DNA from 4 places in the Sphingomonas sp. CFBP 13728 genome. Region 4 is predicted to be linked to each of the others. Evidence: predicted binding sites of a transcription regulator. Region 4 holds the regulator's gene; each other region holds the start of a gene.

Region 1 (4,591 bases), on a different contig from region 4:
CGGGCCCGGCGCAACTGCGTTCACGCGGATACCGCGACTGGCAAGCTGCTTGGCCATGCTTTTGGTGAAGTTCAGCACCGCGGCACGGGTCAGCGCATAGTCGACGATGTCCGGTGAAGGATTGCCAGCCTGCTCGGAGGACGTGTTGACGATCACCGCGCCAGCACTCATCCGTTCGAGTGCCGCCTTCGTCAGCCAGAACGGCGCGTAGACGTTGGTTTTCATCGTATCGTCGAAATCCTGGCTCGAGATATCGGCGATACCCGGACGCGTCTGCTGACGGGCCGCATTGTTGACCAGGATATCGAGCCCGCCAAGCTGTTCGCTGGCTTGCTGCACCAGCCGGCGGCAAAAACGTTCGTCGCGCAGATCCCCTGGAATTGCGACCGCCTTGCGACCCTCGGCCCTGATCAACGCAACGACTTCGCGCGCGTCCGGTTCTTCGGCGGGCAAATAGTTGATTGCAACGTCCGCGCCCTCTCGCGCATACGCAATCGCTGCAGCCCGACCAATGCCACTGTCCCCGCCGGTTATCAGGGCCTTCTTGCCTGCCAGCTTGCCTGAACCCTTGTAGCTTTTCTCGCCGTGATCAGGTCGCGGTGTCATCTTTGACGCAAGACCGGGCCAAGGCTGCCGTTGGACGGGGTAGGGGGGCTTGGGATACGCTGCGGCTGCCGGTGTCGTCGCGGCATTACTGCCACCGCTTTGCGCTGCAGCGTTTGCGGCCGTCGCGGCGATGGCACCGGCGGTAATGGCTGCCCCCGTCACGAAAGTGCGTCGTGTGGTATCGGTCATGGTCATAGCTCCCGGAATGATCACGACCCCAAGCGCTAAACGATTGCTTCTGTTCCAGTTTCGGCCGCTACGCGCGCCTCGCTTTCTGTGCGCACAATCGAAAAAAACGAATTTTCTTCAAGACGGATGACCGTCTGCGAACGGTATTTGTCCTCCCTAGCTACTCTTGCGACGCCGAACGCGTAAATGAACGAGCTTCTGATGTCGGAATGCATAGAACGTCGCATGCGTCCGCAAGACCGGGTCCTGCAGATCGCTTTGCCGAACATCACTACCGCGTGACGAGCAGTAGCAACCGTGTGCCTTCTCGGATCGTTACATACGCTTAAGGAGAATAGTCATGGCCGCCACACAGGACGAAGAACCGGGCTTTGAGACCGACGTTAACGAGCAGCCGGATAGCAATAAAGGTCCCGGGGACAGCGTCGAAGACAAACATCCGGTTGAAAAGCAAAACTCTCACGATATCGAACAGACTCAAAAGGAAGGAGCCGAAAAAAGAGAAGAAGGCGGCTTGTACTGATTGTTCCACGATGAGTAGCCAAACATATTGACTCTACCCGACAAAGCATTTGTAAACTAATCACATTTGAATCGCCAATGCAGCGCAAATTGGTGGCTCTGACTCACTCGTGTATTTGATTGGTCCTAGTATTGTCATAACAATGAGCCAATTCACGCGCTTGCGCTAAATGGGCAGCAGCGGCCGTCATGCCCTCACGATCCGCGAGAACAAGTGCCGCGTCAATTGCTGCGCAAAGCTCAAGCTGCCCGTTTGCCTGACCGTCTGGCATCATACTTCCCTCCAATGCCAGCTGCCGGCAAAATTGAATTAAATAAAACAATAAATCTATGTTATGGTTCCAAATGATCGGCGATTATGAACGAAGCCAGATGGCCCAAAGCCTTCTTCGCGTTCGTGAAGTCCGTCAGGATAGCTATCCGTCTGAAATTTTTGACGAATTTGCCTGAAATATGCTGCTGCATCTTTTCGTCACCACATCGAATAACAAGATGATGACCGAAAATAGAATGATAGACATGTCTGGAGCATCAATGGCTGTCGGGCGCCGGTGGCTTGCTCATCTGCTCGCTGACGGCCAGATATCTGATCGCGGGGATGGCCAAGATGTTTCGTTTACTCCGAACTCTGTTGCTTGCATGAGAGCATTTCTTGATCGGGCCTGTAATATACATCGGGAAGCGGCCCAGTTTACGAGGTAAAGACATAACCAATTCGCTGGTCTACTAACTAAGGCCCGTCTCCTTCCTCAGCATCGCGTCCGTAAGCGTATTGCCTGCTATCCCCGGCCGCGACCGCAACAACGACATTGCCGACGAAGAACTCGACGATGCCGACAATGCTGCCAAACGCGATCAGCGCCGACGTCGTCACGGGCAGCGCTGCCGTCACCTTACCGATCGCGACTTTCGCCTCCTGGCGGACAAACCGAAGCCGTTCCAACACTGGCTCGAGCGATCGACCTTGATCGACTGCCGCGATCAGATCGCCCAGCGCACGATGCAGCGCCTTCAGCTGCTGCAGCGCTACCGCGCGATCGGCATCGACCGGCCCACCATTGTCGCAAGCGAGTTCCTCATCGTCAATCAGCCGTTGCACGGCTTCCAGGGCAACAGGCGCTAGTGCCTGAATGGAAGCGGCATGCTTGCGTAGGGAAGGGCGCCCGGTCCACGTTGCCGAACTGACGGCATCCGGTCCGCGAACTTCGTCCCAGAGCGCCTTGAATTGCTCACGAACCATCTCACGCCGAAGGGTGCGATCCTTGGTTTCTCGCGCATGGCGTACGAATACCTCAAGACTGGGCTGCGCCGCGACAAAGGCGGGCGCCAACGGCCGCAGGTCGGTCCGTCCAAGCGGACTGGACACCCATCAGCATGCTCGACGACAGCCGATCGCTGTACGCGAACCCCCGGTAGCGCAGAGCACCGGATAAGCTGTGCCGACCGCCTTCAGACAAAAAAAAGGGGCCGCCAAAAGCGACCCTAGAAGTTTTTAGGAGAGGATGCCTGAAAGGCGTTATCTTGATATCCGGCAGACCGGGCAATGGCGATTGCAAACCTGGCTAATCCGGATTGCATTTCATGCACTTGGAGAAAGGTTAAACCAAACTCGTTCCCTGGCCAGCTTGATGACAGCGGCGGTATCTACGAGGCTCGACACTGCGAGGAAACGGTCTGGATCCCACACATTGATCGCATGCCTGACGACAATCGTTCGGATACGCGCAGGTCCGACAGCCCGCCTCCGCGACACATAGCCAGACGCGCTTCGCAGCGTTCCTAGCCGGAACGTTTATCCACATGAGTCTCGAGTCTGACGCTTGACCAAACGGTTTTGGTAACGGAACATAAAGGGAACATGTAGAGTCTAGATATCATGATCAACGCCCTCGAGTCCCTGCCGACCAGCATCGCCCACCTGCGGACAATCGCAACGCCGGTGATGGATCACCGCATCATGCCGTTCGGTATCCCTGCGCTCGACGATCGCCTCGCAAGCAGGGGCCTTCGCGCTGGAGCACTGCACGAGGTCGCCGCACTAAGCTGTTCGATGGTCGACGATGCCGCGGCAACGCTGTTCCTGGCAGGCATCGCCGCGCGAGAGGCGGTCCACACAGGCGGACCGGTGCTGTGGGTGAGCTGTCGCAACGATCTCTATGCCCCTGGCCTCGAACAGGCGGGCCTATCGCCTGCCGACTTGATCCATGCACAACCCCGTGACGATGCGGCCTTGCTCGCGGTCGTCGAAGATGCGGTGCGCGACGGAACGCCGTCGGCGGTGATCGCCGAGGTAAGCCGGATGTCGATGGTGGCGACCCGGCGCCTGCAACTTGTGGCAGCCGATGCCGACATTCCCATTCTAATCCTGCGACGCCGACGTAACCGCGAGCAGGATCCACTCGCCGAACCGTCCGCGGCCTGGACGCGCTGGCGGATCGCCAGTGCGTCCTCCGAGCGCCTGGGGGTTGCCGGCGTCGGCCGATCGCGGTGGCAGGTCGAGGTCGCACGGCAGCGTGGCGGCGAAGCATTTTCGATGATTTTGGAGGGCTGCGATGAGACGGGTTGTCTCGCTGTTCCTGCCGCACTTGGCCATCGAGCGGCTGAGACGGCTGGACCGGCACGCTACGCGGCCGCCTGAGCGGCCCGCCCTTCAGCCTCCCGTCGACGACGATCCCGGTGCGTGCTCCGTACCGCGGGGCGGCGGGTGGCGGCCGGGTGCGCGCTGGGCTCGCGCCGACGTAGCGACCAGGCAAGACGTGGAAGGCCAGATCGCAGCGCTGCCTGCCCATGCAAAGCCGCCTATGCGCGAACTTGGCCGACGCTCGGAAGCGGCGAACAATCCGTTCCACGGACCAGCGCAGGAAGACATTCACGAGAAGGTCGCGGCGACCGTTGCTGCGTTCCACAGGGCGCCGCTTGCGCTGGTCGGCAAGGTTGGCCGGCGCGAAGAGGTCGTGGCCGCCTGCGATGGCGCTGCGGCGTTGGGGATCACTATCGGGATGGCCGCGACCCATGCGCGTGCGCTGGTGTCCGATCTCGACATCCGACCGTCCGAGACGGAGGCGGATGCCGCGATGCTGGATCAGCTCGCGCTACGCGCGGTGCGCCGCTGGTCGCCGATCGCAGCGGCCACGCCGCCCGATGGGCTATGGCTCGACCTGACCGGCTGCGCGCATCTCCATGGCGGCGAAGAACGGTTCTGTCGGCGTCTGCGCGCGTTTTGCCAGCGTGCCGGGTTCACGGCACGCGTGGCGGTGGCGGACACACCGGGCGC
Region 2 (4,591 bases), on a different contig from region 4:
CCACCGGCGGCACCGGCGTGACCGGGCGCGACGTGACGCCTGAAGCCGTGGAGCAGGTCGCCGAGAAGATGATCCCCGGCTTCGGCGAGCTCTTCCGCATGCTGAGCTATCAGACGATCGGCACCTCGACGGTCCAGTCTCGGGCGTGCGCCTGCGTGTCGCACGGCACCTATATCTTCGCGCTGCCCGGCTCGACCGGCGCGGTGAAGGACGGCTGGGACGGCATATTGCGCGACCAGCTCGATAGCCGCCATCGGCCCTGCAACTTCGTCGAGCTGATGCCGCGGCTGCTAGAGCGCTAACCGGCGCGGGCCTGTTCGCTAAATTAGCGATCGAGCACGCGAACTCGGACCATTTTCTCGCGGTTATCACCATTAGATAGTGCGGCGTACCAAGTGGAGAATCCGCTTTCTGCCTGCGCACGATCAAGAAGTTTCCGGCATCCTCAACGACTTACGACGACTGATGCACTGTATTATATAACTGGCACGCCAGATGCATTGATCGAGATGTCGCCCCATCGGGCGCCTCGTACCAACCATCACAAGGATGCTGCCATGACCTCGATCTTCCTGAAGAGCCTCGTTGCCGTCGCCGTTCTGGCCACTGGCGTTCCAGCCCTCGCGGCACCGCAGGATTCGATCCAGAAGACGGTGCTCAAATACGATGCCAAGACGCAGAAATACTGCTTGAACGATCCCGCCGTGACCGGCTCGCGGATCGGTAGGACGACCTGCAAGACCAGCGCGGAATGGTCGGCAGCCGGTCTGAACATGCCCAAGACGATGGCTCTGGCGCAGAAGTGACGCGTGATGGTTCGGTCGGGCGATCTCGTGATCGTCGCGACCGGACCGCGGCCGCCTTACGCCAGCGCGGAGCCGCCCCTCGCGGTATGGATGAGATCGACGAGCTGCTTGTTGATCGACGCACCGTGAAGATGAAGATGAACCGCGTCATACCCCTCGCGGCGCAACCGCTGGCGTAGCGCGTTCACCGACTCGCATTCGCCCGATCGCGCCAACTCGAATGCCCGTTCCACCGTGGTGATCTGTTCCGTCATGTGCCTGCCCTACGCGCTATCGCGGCAGGCGGCGAGTATTCTTTCGTACCAGCGCCAAGCCTTTAGAAACCTGCGTTTATTTAACTAGATATGGATCAAGGCTCGACGGGTTCGCCAGCACCGCGCCATCAACTATGTTCTTCTTTTGTTCGTGAATTGCGTGTATCGTCGTGCGATGAAGACCGCCCGACCGGTTCGCGGAGCAACGCGCAACGACGAAAGCCGTCGCTTCAACCTGCCGCAGACCGAGGCTGATGGTGACTGGCTCGACATGCGCGAAGGGATCGACGGGATCGCGCCGAAGCTGCGGACGACGGTGACGGTCGAGACGCCGCGGACGATCATCAGCCGCAACGCCTCGCCCGACGTACCGTTCGACCGCTCGATCAATCCCTATCGAGGATGCGAACACGGCTGCATCTACTGTTTCGCGCGGCCGAGTCATGCGTTTCACGACCTATCGCCCGGGCTCGATTTCGAAAGCAAGCTGTTCGCCAAGCCCTCGGCGGCGGCGCTGTTGCGGGCGGAGTTGAGCAAGCCGGGGTATCTCGTCGCGCCGATGGCGCTGGGCACGAACACCGACCCGTACCAGCCGATCGAGACCGACTGGCGGATCACCCGCGGCATCATCGAAGTGCTCAGAGAGACCGATCATCCGCTGACGATCACGACCAAGTCGGACCGCGTGGTGCGCGATCTGGACCTGCTGGCGCCGATGGCTGCGAAGGGCCTGGCGGCGGTGGCGATGTCGATCACCTCGCTCGATCCGAAGGTGGCGTCGACCGTCGAGCCGCGTGCGCCGCATCCCGAGCGACGGCTGGCGGCGGTGCGCAAGCTCGCGGACGCAGGCGTACCGGTGTACGTGTCGATCGCGCCGGTCATCCCCGCGATCACCGATCACGAGATCGAGCATTTGATCGCGCGTGCGGCGGAGGCTGGTGCCAGCCGGGCGTTCTTCATCCCGGTACGGCTGCCGTTCGAAGTCGCACCGCTGTTCCGTGCGTGGCTCGACCAACATTTCCCCGATCGCGCTGGCAAGGTGATGGCGACGATCGCCTCGCTGCGAGGTGGCCGCGACAATGATCCGAACTTCTTCACGCGGATGAAGGGGCAAGGACCATGGGCCGACCTGCTGGGTACGCGGTTCCGGATCGCCTGCGCCAAACACGGGCTGAACCAGGAACGGATCGCGATACGCAACGACCTGTTCCGCGCGCCGAGGGGGCCGCAGGGAGAGTTGTTTTGACCGATCGTCCTGCGTTGCGGCCGTGCGGATAGCAGCGTTCCAGCGCTTGCGGGTCGAGGACGACGCTGCCGCCGTCGTCGCGCGGATCGTCGACGACCTGACGCGAGCCGACACGCGCATGGACCTTGCGGTGTTCCCCGAATGTCATCTGCTGGGGCACAGTTATGATCCGGCGACGATCGCCGCGCGGGCCATCGATGTCGAGGACGACCGATGGCGCGCAGTCTTCGCTCCACTTGCGCCGGTCGCGACGACGCTGATCCTCGGCAGTTTCGAGCGCCGCGCCGACGGCGTGACGAACAGCGCCTTCGTGATCGAACGCGGTCGCGTCGTTGGCCGCTATGCCAAGCGGCATCCGAACGAGCCGGGCGTGGTCGCGGGGCGCGCAAGCCCGGTCTTCGAACGGGACGGCGTGCGGTACGGCATCAACATCTGCAACGACGCCAACCATCCCGAAGCAGCACGAAGTTTGGCCGACCAAGGCGCGAGGGTAATCTGCTATCCACTCGACAACATGCTGCCGCCCGATACCGCGGCACGCTGGCAGTCGCGCAGCGTCGAGAATTTACGCGCACGCGCCGTGCAGACGGGGTGCTGGATCGTGTCCGCCGACGTGACGGGATCGCGAGGGGCATGGCTGAGCCACGGCTGCACCATGATCGTTCGTCCCGATGGCACGATCGCGGCGCGCGTCGCGGAAGGCGTCGAAGGCGTCGCAATCTACGACGTGCCATGACCGGATTTACCGTTCGCTCGCGACCGATGACAGGCATGATAGAGCGAGTTCGACTGAAACCCATCCTCGTCCGGACAGCGACTTACTCCCGCGTACCAGACCAAGTATCAATGGGGTTCATCACGCAGGATCGGGTTGCCAGAGTTCGATCGGGTTGTCTTCGGGATCGTGTATGCGGGCGAAGCGACCGAAGCCGGGCATGTCCCATTCGGGATTGGTGACTACCGCGATCCCGGCCGCGCGGAGCGTGGCGATCAGGCCGTCGAGGTCGTCGACGCGCAGGTTGAGCATCCATTGGCGATCCGTGGGAAAATAGTCGGTGTCGGCCGCGAACGGTGCGAGCACGCTCGGCCCTGCCTGCGTCTCCCACGATCCATACGGCACCGACCCGACGCCAAGATGCTCGACATACCATGCGCGGATCGCCTCCGGATCCTGCGCCCGCAAGAAGAAGCCGCCGATCCCTGTCACGCCCATGCCTGCCCCCTGAGGTCGCACCGCCCAAAGCCGATGCGACGATACCAGACGAGCGCGACGATGCAGCCGACAGACCGGACAGTTTTGGTTGCTCCTTGCCTTAGCTATCCAGGCAGTCGCCACGCCTCGCCCCGATGAGGAGCCTTGGACGCGACGCCGACAGCGGCCGATCAGCGCGCCTAGTAGGCGCGGCCGATCAGGATGCGCTCCACCGCGGGTTCGCCGGTGAAGATGCACGCGCCGTCGTCACACCCGGTCTGCCCCATCGGCGCGTTGCGGATGGTGAGCTTCAGCGCCTTCAACCGCTCGACGACCTTGTCGAGTGCCGCGCCGGTCGGCTTGGACCAGCGGACGTCGACCCAGCCGGGGTTCTTCACACCATCGGCGAAATGCGCCTCGACCGCGGCGAAGTCGTTTGCGGGTACGATGTTGCCCTTCACGCGGTTCATCGACTCGACATGGAGCGTCGCCTGGATGTCGTGCAGCATCCCCGAGACGTCGCCGACGAACGCGTCGCGCGGCGTTGCGACGCTGTCGAGCTTGCCGTCCTCGCGGTAGAGGCGGTCGCGGCGGATCACGGTGACGTTGCCGCCGGCCATGTCGCGGCCGCCGACCTCGATCACGATCGGTGCGCCCTTCTTGACCCAGCCCCAGCGCTTGGTCGCGGCCTTGGCAGGCTTGAGGTCGAGCAGCGCACGGACCGGTTCGCCGAGCGCGGACTGCTTGGCCAGTTCGGCCTGGAGCGACTTGCAGTATTCGACGATCGCCGCGTCCTCGGGGACGTCGCGCAGCATCGGCACGATCACGACCTGCCACGGCGCGATCATCGGCGGCACGCGCAGGCCGTCGTCGTCGCCGTGGACCATGATGACCGCGCCGATCATCCGCGTCGACACGCCCCAGCTGGTGGTGTTGCACAGCTCGAACTCGCCGCCCGCATTCTGGAAGCGGATGTTCTGCGCCGATGCGAAATTGGTGCCGAGGAAATGCGAGGTGCCGGCTTGCAGCGCCTTGCCGTCCTGCATCATCGCCTCGATCGAGTAGGTCGCGACGGCGCCGGGGAAGCGCTCGT
Region 3 (4,591 bases), 1.0 Mb from region 4:
ACGCGATGCCGCACGGTGGCAAGCTGACGATCGAGACGTGCAACGCGCACCTCGACGACCATTTCGCCGCCAGCCAGCGCGACGTCCGGCCCGGCCATTACGTGTGCATCTGCGTGTCGGACACCGGCACCGGCATGTCCGCCGACACGATTGCCAAGGCATTCGAGCCGTTCTTCACGACCAAGCCGATCGGCCAGGGGACCGGGCTCGGCCTGTCGATGATCTACGGCTTCGCGCGCCAGTCCGAAGGCTATGCGAGGATCTATAGCGAGCTCGGCCAGGGCACGACGATCAAGCTGTATCTGCCCCGCCATTACGGCGAAGCGGAGCAGGACGAGGCGCTGCCCGGCCTGACGCAGGACCACGTCACTGATGCGGGCGAGATCGTACTGGTGGTCGAGGACGATTCGGTCGTCCGCGCGCTGATCGTCGAGGTCCTGGGCGAATTGGGCTATCAGGCGATCGAGGCGCATGACGGCCCCGCCGGGCTTGAGCGCCTGCGCACGATGGAACGCGTCGACCTGCTCGTCACCGACATCGGCCTGCCCGGCCTGAACGGTCGCCAGGTCGCCGACGCCGGCCGCGCGCTGCGTCCGGACCTCCGCGTGCTGTTCATGACGGGCTATGCGGAGAATGCCGCACTGGCGTCGGGCTTCCTGGAGCCGGGCATGTCGATGATCACCAAGCCGTTTGCGATGGAAGCGCTGGCGACGCAGATCCGGACGATGATCGAGGGGTAGAGCAGGCCCTCTCCCGCCCAATTGCCACCACCCCGGCGAAGGCCGGGGCCCAAGTGGAAAGGTGGTCGTAACGGCGCGCTGCGTTTCGTTATCACCGTCCCCCAATTGGGCCCCGGCCTTCGCCGGGGTGGGGTGATTTGAGGTTACCTTCGCATCACCACCGTTCCCCCGCGAAGGCGGGGGTCCAGGAATCAAGTAGGACGACGTTCGTGGCTCCTGGGCCCCCGCTTTCGCGGGGGAACTAGAGCGGTCCCCCATATCCAGTGCCCCACTCCCACACCTCCCCTCCGAAGAAACATTTGCCACCTTCCGCCCTTAAATAATTTTTCGTTCCCCCTTCGCCCCCTTGCACATCTTGAACCCCGCAGAAGTCCACGCGTCGCGAATATCCCGCCCGGCCAACCCGCACGCGAACGCGACGAACCGAGCCCCCGACCACCCCTTCACCCCCTTGCGTCTCATCGCGCTTTGGCACAATCTCTTGGGGTTGCGTTCGGGGGCGGACCCAATCGCTGGTAGAACATCCCTCGCATAGCCCTATGCGAACCGATCATATGCGCGCCTTCCACCGCCGCGATGGTCACTTTTTGTTCTCCCGTTAGGGGCCGTCCGATGGTAGCATGGCGACATGACGCCGATTCGAACGAATACAGAACACTAGGAGCGGTTTCGATGGATTTCAGAGACAGCAGCCGGGATAGCGACATGACCACAGACACGATCGACCAAGCAGCCCCCACCATCGAAGCCGAGGCTCCCAAGGCCCCGCGCCAGGCGCAGGACAGCCACTCCGTGCGCGCGCAGATCTACCCGGTCGAGGTCGATCATAGCCGCGACGCGCTCCTCACCGAATTCGGCAAGGACACGCTCAGGGATCGCTATCTGCTCCCGGGCGAGAGCTACCAGGACCTGTTCGTCCGCGTCGCCTCCGCCTATGCCGACGACGCCGGCCATGCGCAGCGGCTGTACGACGCGATCTCGAAGCTCTGGTTCATGCCCGCCACCCCCGTTCTGTCGAACGGCGGCACCGGCCGCGGCCTGCCGATCTCGTGCTACCTCAACTCGGTCCCCGACAGCCTCGGCGGGATCGTCGACACCTGGAACGAGAATGTCTGGCTCGCCTCGCGCGGCGGCGGCATCGGCACCTATTGGGGCAACGTCCGCGGCATCGGCGAGCCGGTCGGCCTCAACGGCAAGACCAGCGGCATCATCCCGTTCGTCCGCGTCATGGATTCGCTGACGCTCGCGATCAGCCAGGGCTCGCTGCGCCGCGGTTCGGCCGCAGTCTATCTCGACGTCTCGCACCCCGAGATCGAGGAATTCCTCGAAATCCGCAAACCCTCGGGCGATTTCAACCGCAAGGCTTTGAACCTCCACCACGGCGTGCTGATCACCGACGCCTTCATGGAGGCCGTCCGCAACGGTGAGGAATGGCACCTCCGCTCGCCAAAGGACCAGGCGATCCGCGCCACCGTCGACGCGCGCTCGCTGTTCCAGAAGCTCGTCGAGACCCGTCTCCAGACCGGCGAGCCGTACATCGTCTTCGCCGATCACGTGAACAAGGCGATGCCCAAGCATCACCGCGAACTCGGCCTCAAGGTCTCGACCTCGAACCTGTGCTCGGAGATCACGCTGCCGACCGGCAAGGATCATCTTGGCAACGAGCGGACCGCGGTCTGCTGCCTGTCGTCGCTGAACCTCGAGACATGGGATCAGTGGAAGGACGAGAAGGGCCTGATCGAGGACGTCATGCGCTTCCTCGACAACGTGCTGCAGGATTACATCGACCGCCACGAACCCGGCATGGAGCGCGCCGCCTATAGCGCAGGCCGCGAGCGGTCGGTCGGGCTCGGCGTGATGGGCTTCCACAGCTTCCTCCAGGCGCGCGGCATCCCGTTCGAGGGCGCGATGGCGAAGTCGTGGAACCTGCGCATGTTCAAGCACATCAGCAGCCAGGCCAACGAAGCCTCGATGCAGCTCGCGATCGAGCGCGGCCCCTGCCCCGACGCCGCCGACGTCGGCGCGATGGAGCGCTTCAGCTGCAAGATGGCGATCGCCCCGACCGCGTCGATCTCGATCATCTGCGGCGGCACGTCGGCGTGCATCGAGCCGATCCCGGCGAACATCTACACGCACAAGACGCTGTCGGGCAGCTTCTCGATCAAGAATCCGTATCTGGAAAAGATGCTGAGCGAGAAGTCGAAGAACAGCGACGCGGTGTGGAACTCGATCCTCGAGCAGGGCGGTTCGGTCCAGCATCTCGACTTCCTCTCGGTCGAGGAAAAGGACTGCTACAAGACGTCGTTCGAGATCGACCAGCGCTGGCTGCTCGAACTGGCGGCGGATCGCACCCCGTACATCGACCAGGCGCAGTCGTTGAACCTGTTCATCCCCGCCGACGTCGAGAAGTGGGACCTGCTGATGCTCCACTTCCGCGCATGGGAGCTCGGCATCAAGTCGCTCTATTACCTGCGTTCGAAGTCGGTTCAGCGCGCGGGCTTCGCCGGCGGCGTCGAGGCGGACAACACGATCGACCTGCGCCAGATCGACGTCGAGTCGAAGGATTACGATGAGTGCCTTGCCTGCCAGTAAGGCCTCTCGGCGTTCAAGCGTGACCCCGGCGCGTGACACGCGGACCGGGGAGCGCCTGACGCAAAAAACCCCGGCCCGCGCGAAGCGGACCGGGGTTCGGACTGGCTATGCGGCGCGTTTGATGCGTACCGCGTTCGCGTCAGGCCTCTTCTTCGAACGTCACCGCCACGTCGGCGTTGGCGGAAAGCCGGACCTTGCCGTCCTCGATATCCGCGACCAGCCCGAGCGAGATGAAGTGATGATGCCCTTCATGGCTGCCCGTGCCCTCGACGACCTGCGCGCCCGAGTCCTTCTTGGTCAGCTTGATGCGGTTGCCTTCGACCTTGTCGACGGTGCCGACATGGACGCCGTCCGCGCCGATGACTTCGGCATGTTCCTGGATCTTGGTTGCATCGACCATGGTCGTTCTCCTGTGGTGGGTTCGGCATCTCAACGCACGTCATGCGAGTTCGCCGCATGACATATGGTTCAGCTATCATGTTCGTGGTCGCGGGCGTGCTCGGAATCGTCGGCACCGCGATGCTGCTCCGCCTGCGCTCGCCGAACATCACCGAACCGCAGACCTATGCGTTCCGGATGATCGGGATCATGCTGACGTCCGGCGCGATCGTCCTCGCGATGTCCGCCGCCGCGATGTGGCAATGGAGCACCGAGACATGACGTTGAACACGCCGTGAGCCTGAACACACCATGAGCCTTAACACACTGGTCCTGATCCTCGCGGTGTTCGTGCTCTGCATGGCGAACGTCATGCTCGGCCGTCACTGGAGCCGCCTCGATCACAATCCCTGGTCGAGGTCGTCCTCGGATCGCGTGCTCGACATCGATCCCGAGGTCGACAGCGAACCCGTCCCCGGCTGGAACCCCGGCACGATGGACGTCGCCAAGATCCGTCAGCGCGGTCGCCAGTTGATGATCGCCGCACCGATCGCCTCGGTCGTCTTCGTGGTCGTCGTGATGGTCAGTTCCAGCCGCTTCTAGTTTCCATTTTACCGTTTCACCCAGTTTCCCAAATTTCTTCCGGAGTATCCCATGTCCCTCCTCCACGCCTCCAAGCAGTACAAGCCATTCGAATACCCTTGGGCGTTCGAGTTCTGGAAGCGCCAGCAGCAGCTCCATTGGCTCCCCGAGGAAGTGCCCTTGGGCGAAGATTGCCGCGATTGGGCGCAGAAGCTCAGCGATCACGAGCGCAACCTGCTCACGCAGATCTTCCGCTTCTTCACGCAGGCCGATGTCGAGGTGCAGGATTGCTACCACGA
Region 4 (4,591 bases):
GTCGGTCGCGAGTTTCTCCGCGAGGGTGGAGGCGATTGAGCCGCTGGTGGCGCGGAAGCTGGTCCGGCTGACGCTGCTGCCGATCGGGAAGGGCGCCGAGACCGACGGGCAACCGGTGACCCTGCCATACCGCATCCGCGTCAATCTGGCGGAGTCGGATGCGCCGAAGCTGCTGGGAACGGGAGCGGTCGTGCGTCTGCGGGCGCGGCTGATGCCGCCGCCGCTGCCCGCGGTGCCGGGCGCCTACGATTTCGCCCGAGTTGCTTGGTTCGGCGGGATCGGAGCGACAGGAAGAGGTTTCGCACCGGTGGTCGTGACGACGCCGAGCGAGTCGGGAGCCGGCATCCGCGGCGCGCTTTCGCACCACATCGTATCGCGACTGGACGGCAGCGCAGGCGGTATCGCCGCAGCGCTCGCAACCGGCGACGTCGGTGCGATCAGCGAGGAGGATTCGGAAGCGATGCGCCGCGCCGGACTCGCGCATCTGCTGTCGGTGAGCGGGTTGCATATCACCGCAGCGGTGGCGGCAACGATGTTGATCGTGCTGCGGCTGCTGGCGCTGAGTCCTTGGTTAGCGCTGCACGCGCGCTTGCCTTTGATCGCTGCGTTGGCGGGAGCGGCGGCGGCGATCGGCTATACGTTGCTGACCGGCAGCCAGGTCCCGACGATCCGGTCGTGCGTCGCCGCGCTGCTCGTACTGGCGGCGCTGGCGATGGGCCGAGAGGCGATGACCTTGCGCCTCGTCGCGGCGGGGGCGGCGTGCGTCATGCTGGTTCTACCCGAATCGGCGGCGGGGCCGAGCTTCCAGCTCTCGTTCGCGGCGATCACCGCGATCATGGCGCTGCACGAGCATCCAGCCATTCGCGCGTTCTTCGGCCCCCATGAGGAAGGCAGGCCGCGCCGCCTCGCTCGCGGCATAGCATCGCTGTTGCTCACCGGCCTGCTCGTCGAGTTCGCGCTGATGCCGATCGCCGTCTATCATTTCCACAAGGCCGGGCTCTACGGCGCGTTCGCCAACATCATCGCAATCCCGCTGACGACCTTCGTCGTTATGCCGTTGGAAGCGTTGGCGTTGCTGCTCGATGCGGGCGGGCTCGGAGCGCCGATATGGTGGCTGGTCCAGCGCTCGCTCGATGCTCTGCTGTGGCTGGCGCATATCGTTGCCAGCGCGCCAGGATCGGTGCGGTCCTTGCCAGCGATGCCGACGGCGGCGTTCGCCTTGATGATCGTCGGGGGCATCTGGATCGCCTTGTGGCGGACGCGGTGGCGGCGACTCGGGGTGGTCCCGCTGGCGATCGGGGCGGTCTGGGCGCTGACGACGCCGGCGCCGGATGTTCTCGTGACCGGCGACGGGCGTCATGTCGCGGTGCGGACGGCGGCGGGGCTCGCGATGCTGCGCGATAGGGCGGGCGACTATACGCGTGACATGCTGGCGGAGAATGGTGGGGTGGACGGCGAGCCGCTGTTGCTGGCGGACCAACCCGATGCGCGGTGCAGTCGCGATCTGTGCGTCACCGATATCGCCGCACGGGGACGGATGTGGCGGGTCCTTGCGACGCGCAGCGCCTATATGGTCCCGATCGCCGAGCTGATCACCGCCTGTCGGAGCGCCGACGTTGTTGTCAGCGAACGTGGGCTGCCGAAACGGTGCGTACCGCGGTGGCTGAAACTGGATCGCCGCGTCCTCCGGCGGACGGGCGGCGTCGCGCTGACCTTGGGGGCGGGGACGGTCGTGACGATACTGAACGCGGGCGACCGCCACCCTTGGCGCGACCCGCCAATCCTCGAACGCACTCCATTCAAGCCGCAGCAGGGCGGGTTTCGGGGCTCAGCATCGGCGTTTCGAGTAAATGGGAAACGCTGACGCGTAAAATTAACCACGCAAAAGGCGCGAAGGCGGCATGACCTGATAAACCGCGGCCATTTTAATAAACGAGAGTGTCATGTCGGCTTCCTCTGTGCCTGGGGAGGACGGTAGGCTGGTCCAGACACAACAGCTTTGCGCCTTTACGTGAGCACAATCATCCGTAGCCGCGGGCGATTTTAGTCAGATGAATGTTCACGCGGAGACGCGGAGCCGCGGAGAAATTTTGCAGCGCAGAGTAAATTTGGCGAGTGGTTGTCTGGGTCTCATTCCGATGGCATTTGGAACAGCGGCGTTCTTCTCGGAGCGGAACACCTCTGCGTCTCTGCGCCTCTGCGCGAACCAATCTTCTGTTGCGCTGAGGGTTGTCGACGAGATATTCGCGCAAAGGCGCGGAGGCACAGAGATTATAGATTTGGGCCGCAAGCGCCGTTTTGCAATGAAATGTGGAATCGTCTTCCGAATGCCATGTCGCATTGAAAATAGACGCCCACGCGACTCACGGCATTGTGTGAAGACTGTATCAAAACACTTGCGCTATCTTCAACGCTCTTGCTCAAGTTGCCGGGCTTGTTGAACAATTCTATTGCCCGGTAACCGACGCAATGAGGAATCCGTCCTGCCGATCGGCATCCTGCCTCGCCGGTGCGACCGGAGAACAACGCCGGCACACCGGGCAGCCACATCGGCTACCCCTCCGCGGCTTAGTCGTAGCGGCGGAGGATGCCGGAGAGTTTGCCTTGGACGCGGACTTGGGCGGGGGCGTAGCGTTGGGGGTCGTAGGCTCGGTTTGCCGGGTCGAGGCGGACCATGGCGCCTTCGCGGCGGAAGTATTTGAGGGTGGCTTCGCTGTCTTCGATCAGCGCTACGACGATCTCGCCGTCTCGTGCAGTTTCGGTGCGGCGGATCAGGGCGTAGTCGCCGTCGAGAATGCCGGCTTCGACCATCGAGTCGCCCGAGACTTCGAGGGCGTAGTGTTCGCCGGTGCCGAGCAGCGCGGCCGGGACGGCGAGCATGGTGCTGCCTTCGAACGCTTCGATCGGGACGCCGGCGGCGATGCGGCCGTGGAGGGGGATCTCGATGACGTCGTTGGCGGGTTGCGGGGTCGCGGCGGCGGGCGCGGCCTTGACGTTCGACGGCTTGGACGGCGTCTTCTTTTCCGGGCGCTCGGGCATGCGCAGCACCTCGAGCGCGCGGGCGCGGTTGGGCAGGCGGCGGATGAAGTTGCGCTCCTCGAGCGCGCTGATCAGACGGTGGACGCCCGACTTCGACTTGAGGTCGAGGGCGTCCTTCATCTCCTCGAACGACGGCGAGACGCCGGTATCGTTGAGGCGATCGTTGATGAAGCAGACGAGTTCGTGCTGCTTGCGCGTGAGCATGGCGGTTCTCCGTCCGGAACAGACTGGGAACTTCTATGGAACATAATTAACGCCGTCAAGCGTCCGTATCACGCGATCACGAGGATTTCCGCCGATTCGCCTGTCTTTGCAACCGGTGCGTTGCCGGGGCGGACGATGAGGCAGGTCGAGCGGGCCAGTGTCAGGAGCATCGAGCTGTCCTGGATCGTCGAGGCATAGGCTTTGCCGTCGCGCAGTTCGGCGCGGAGATAGTCGGTGCGGGCGTTGTTCGCAGGCAGGTCTTCGCCGAGCAGTGCATGGGTTGACTGGGGGAGCGGATCGCATGCGCCGGCCATGTGCGCGACGACGGGTTTGACGAACAACGTCGCGGTGACGAACGCGGAGACCGGGTTGCCGGGGAGGCCGAGCACCATCATCTCGCCGATCCGGCCGGCCATCATCGGCTTGCCGGGGCGCAGCGCGATCCGCCAGAAATCGATCGTACCGCCGGCGGCTTCGATCGCCGGGCGGACGAGGTCGTGGTCGCCGACCGACGCGCCGCCGGTGGTGACGAGCAGGTCTGCCTGCACGCTGGCGAAGGCTTCGCGGAGGACTTCGAGATTGTCGGGGAGGATGCCGAGATCGATGATATCGACGGGCATGTCAGCGAGCATCGCGGCGAGCATGATGCCGTTCGATTCGGGGAGCGCGACGCCGTCGGTGGTCGAGCCGGGGGGGACGAGTTCGTCGCCGGTGGCGGCGACGGCGACGCGAACGCGGCGGTTGACGGTGAGGCTGCCGTGGCCTCCGGTCGCGGCGACGGCGATGCGCGCGGGGCTGAGGCGGTCGCCGGCGGCGATCAGGCGGATGCCTGTGGAGAAATCGAGCCCCTTGCGGCGGGTGTTGCGGCCGAGTGTCGGGGGGCCTTCGCCGGCTAGGATCAGGGTCTTGCCGTCACGCTCGGCTTCTTCCTGGACCATGACGGTGTCGGCGCCTTCGGGCATGGCGGCGCCGGTGAAGATGCGGGTGGCTTGGCCGGGGGCGACTGTTCCGGTGAACGGGCGGCCGGCGGCGCTTTCGCCGATGACTTTCCAGGGGCCGGGGAGGTCTGTGTAACGGATCGCGTAGCCGTCCATCGCGGAGAGGTCGGCGGCGGGCTGCGTGCGGCGGGCGAGGATGTCCTCGGCGGCCCAGCGGCCGGCGGCTTCGCGTAGCGTCACGGTCTCGTGGCCGACGCGGGGGGCCATGGCGAAGAGGCGGGTCTGGGCTTCGGCGACGGGGACTAGGGTCATGCTAAGGCTCTGTCTTTGGGCGGTTCTGAAAAGTGAAGTATAGGAAGTGTAGACGCTGGGAGCGTTTTGGCGGTTGGCGCTTTTGGGGTGTTGTATGG

What was found. The regulator LexA, encoded in region 4, represses DNA repair genes until DNA is damaged. The targets are predictions, from matches to a motif close to GTTCCNCNCTTGTTCT.
Region 1: the regulator LexA is predicted to act here: its motif matches at 3,160-3,175, upstream of IFT67_RS16775 (ImuA family protein).
Region 2: the regulator LexA is predicted to act here: its motif matches at 1,197-1,212, upstream of IFT67_RS15525 (PA0069 family radical SAM protein).
Region 3: the regulator LexA is predicted to act here: its motif matches at 1,319-1,334, upstream of IFT67_RS07030 (ribonucleoside-diphosphate reductase subunit alpha).

Annotation. Positions count from the first base shown of each region.
Region 1 covers NZ_JACYUS010000004.1:157,645-162,235, forward strand. Annotated here, with positions in the region: gene IFT67_RS16760 (SDR family oxidoreductase) at 1-795, opposite strand, end outside; gene IFT67_RS16765 (hypothetical protein) at 1,136-1,318, shown strand; gene IFT67_RS16770 (hypothetical protein) at 2,048-2,647, opposite strand; gene IFT67_RS16775 (ImuA family protein) at 3,260-3,955, shown strand; gene IFT67_RS16780 (Y-family DNA polymerase) at 3,870-4,591, shown strand, end outside.
Region 2 covers NZ_JACYUS010000003.1:556,484-561,074, forward strand. Annotated here, with positions in the region: gene moaB (molybdenum cofactor biosynthesis protein B) at 1-302, shown strand, start outside; gene IFT67_RS15515 (hypothetical protein) at 558-806, shown strand; gene IFT67_RS15520 (hypothetical protein) at 863-1,060, opposite strand; gene IFT67_RS15525 (PA0069 family radical SAM protein) at 1,236-2,306, shown strand; gene IFT67_RS15530 (nitrilase-related carbon-nitrogen hydrolase) at 2,329-3,042, shown strand; gene IFT67_RS15535 (VOC family protein) at 3,163-3,519, opposite strand; gene IFT67_RS15540 (aminoacyl--tRNA ligase-related protein) at 3,699-4,591, opposite strand, start outside.
Region 3 covers NZ_JACYUS010000001.1:1,566,110-1,570,700, forward strand. Annotated here, with positions in the region: gene IFT67_RS07025 (ATP-binding protein) at 1-740, shown strand, start outside; gene IFT67_RS07030 (ribonucleoside-diphosphate reductase subunit alpha) at 1,413-3,332, shown strand; gene IFT67_RS07035 (DUF2171 domain-containing protein) at 3,472-3,732, opposite strand; gene IFT67_RS07040 (hypothetical protein) at 3,789-3,992, shown strand; gene IFT67_RS07045 (hypothetical protein) at 4,023-4,313, shown strand; gene IFT67_RS07050 (ribonucleotide-diphosphate reductase subunit beta) at 4,365-4,591, shown strand, end outside.
Region 4 covers NZ_JACYUS010000001.1:559,671-564,261, reverse strand. Annotated here, with positions in the region: gene IFT67_RS02280 (ComEC/Rec2 family competence protein) at 1-1,864, shown strand, start outside; gene lexA (transcriptional repressor LexA) at 2,569-3,243, opposite strand; gene IFT67_RS02270 (molybdopterin molybdotransferase MoeA) at 3,312-4,493, opposite strand.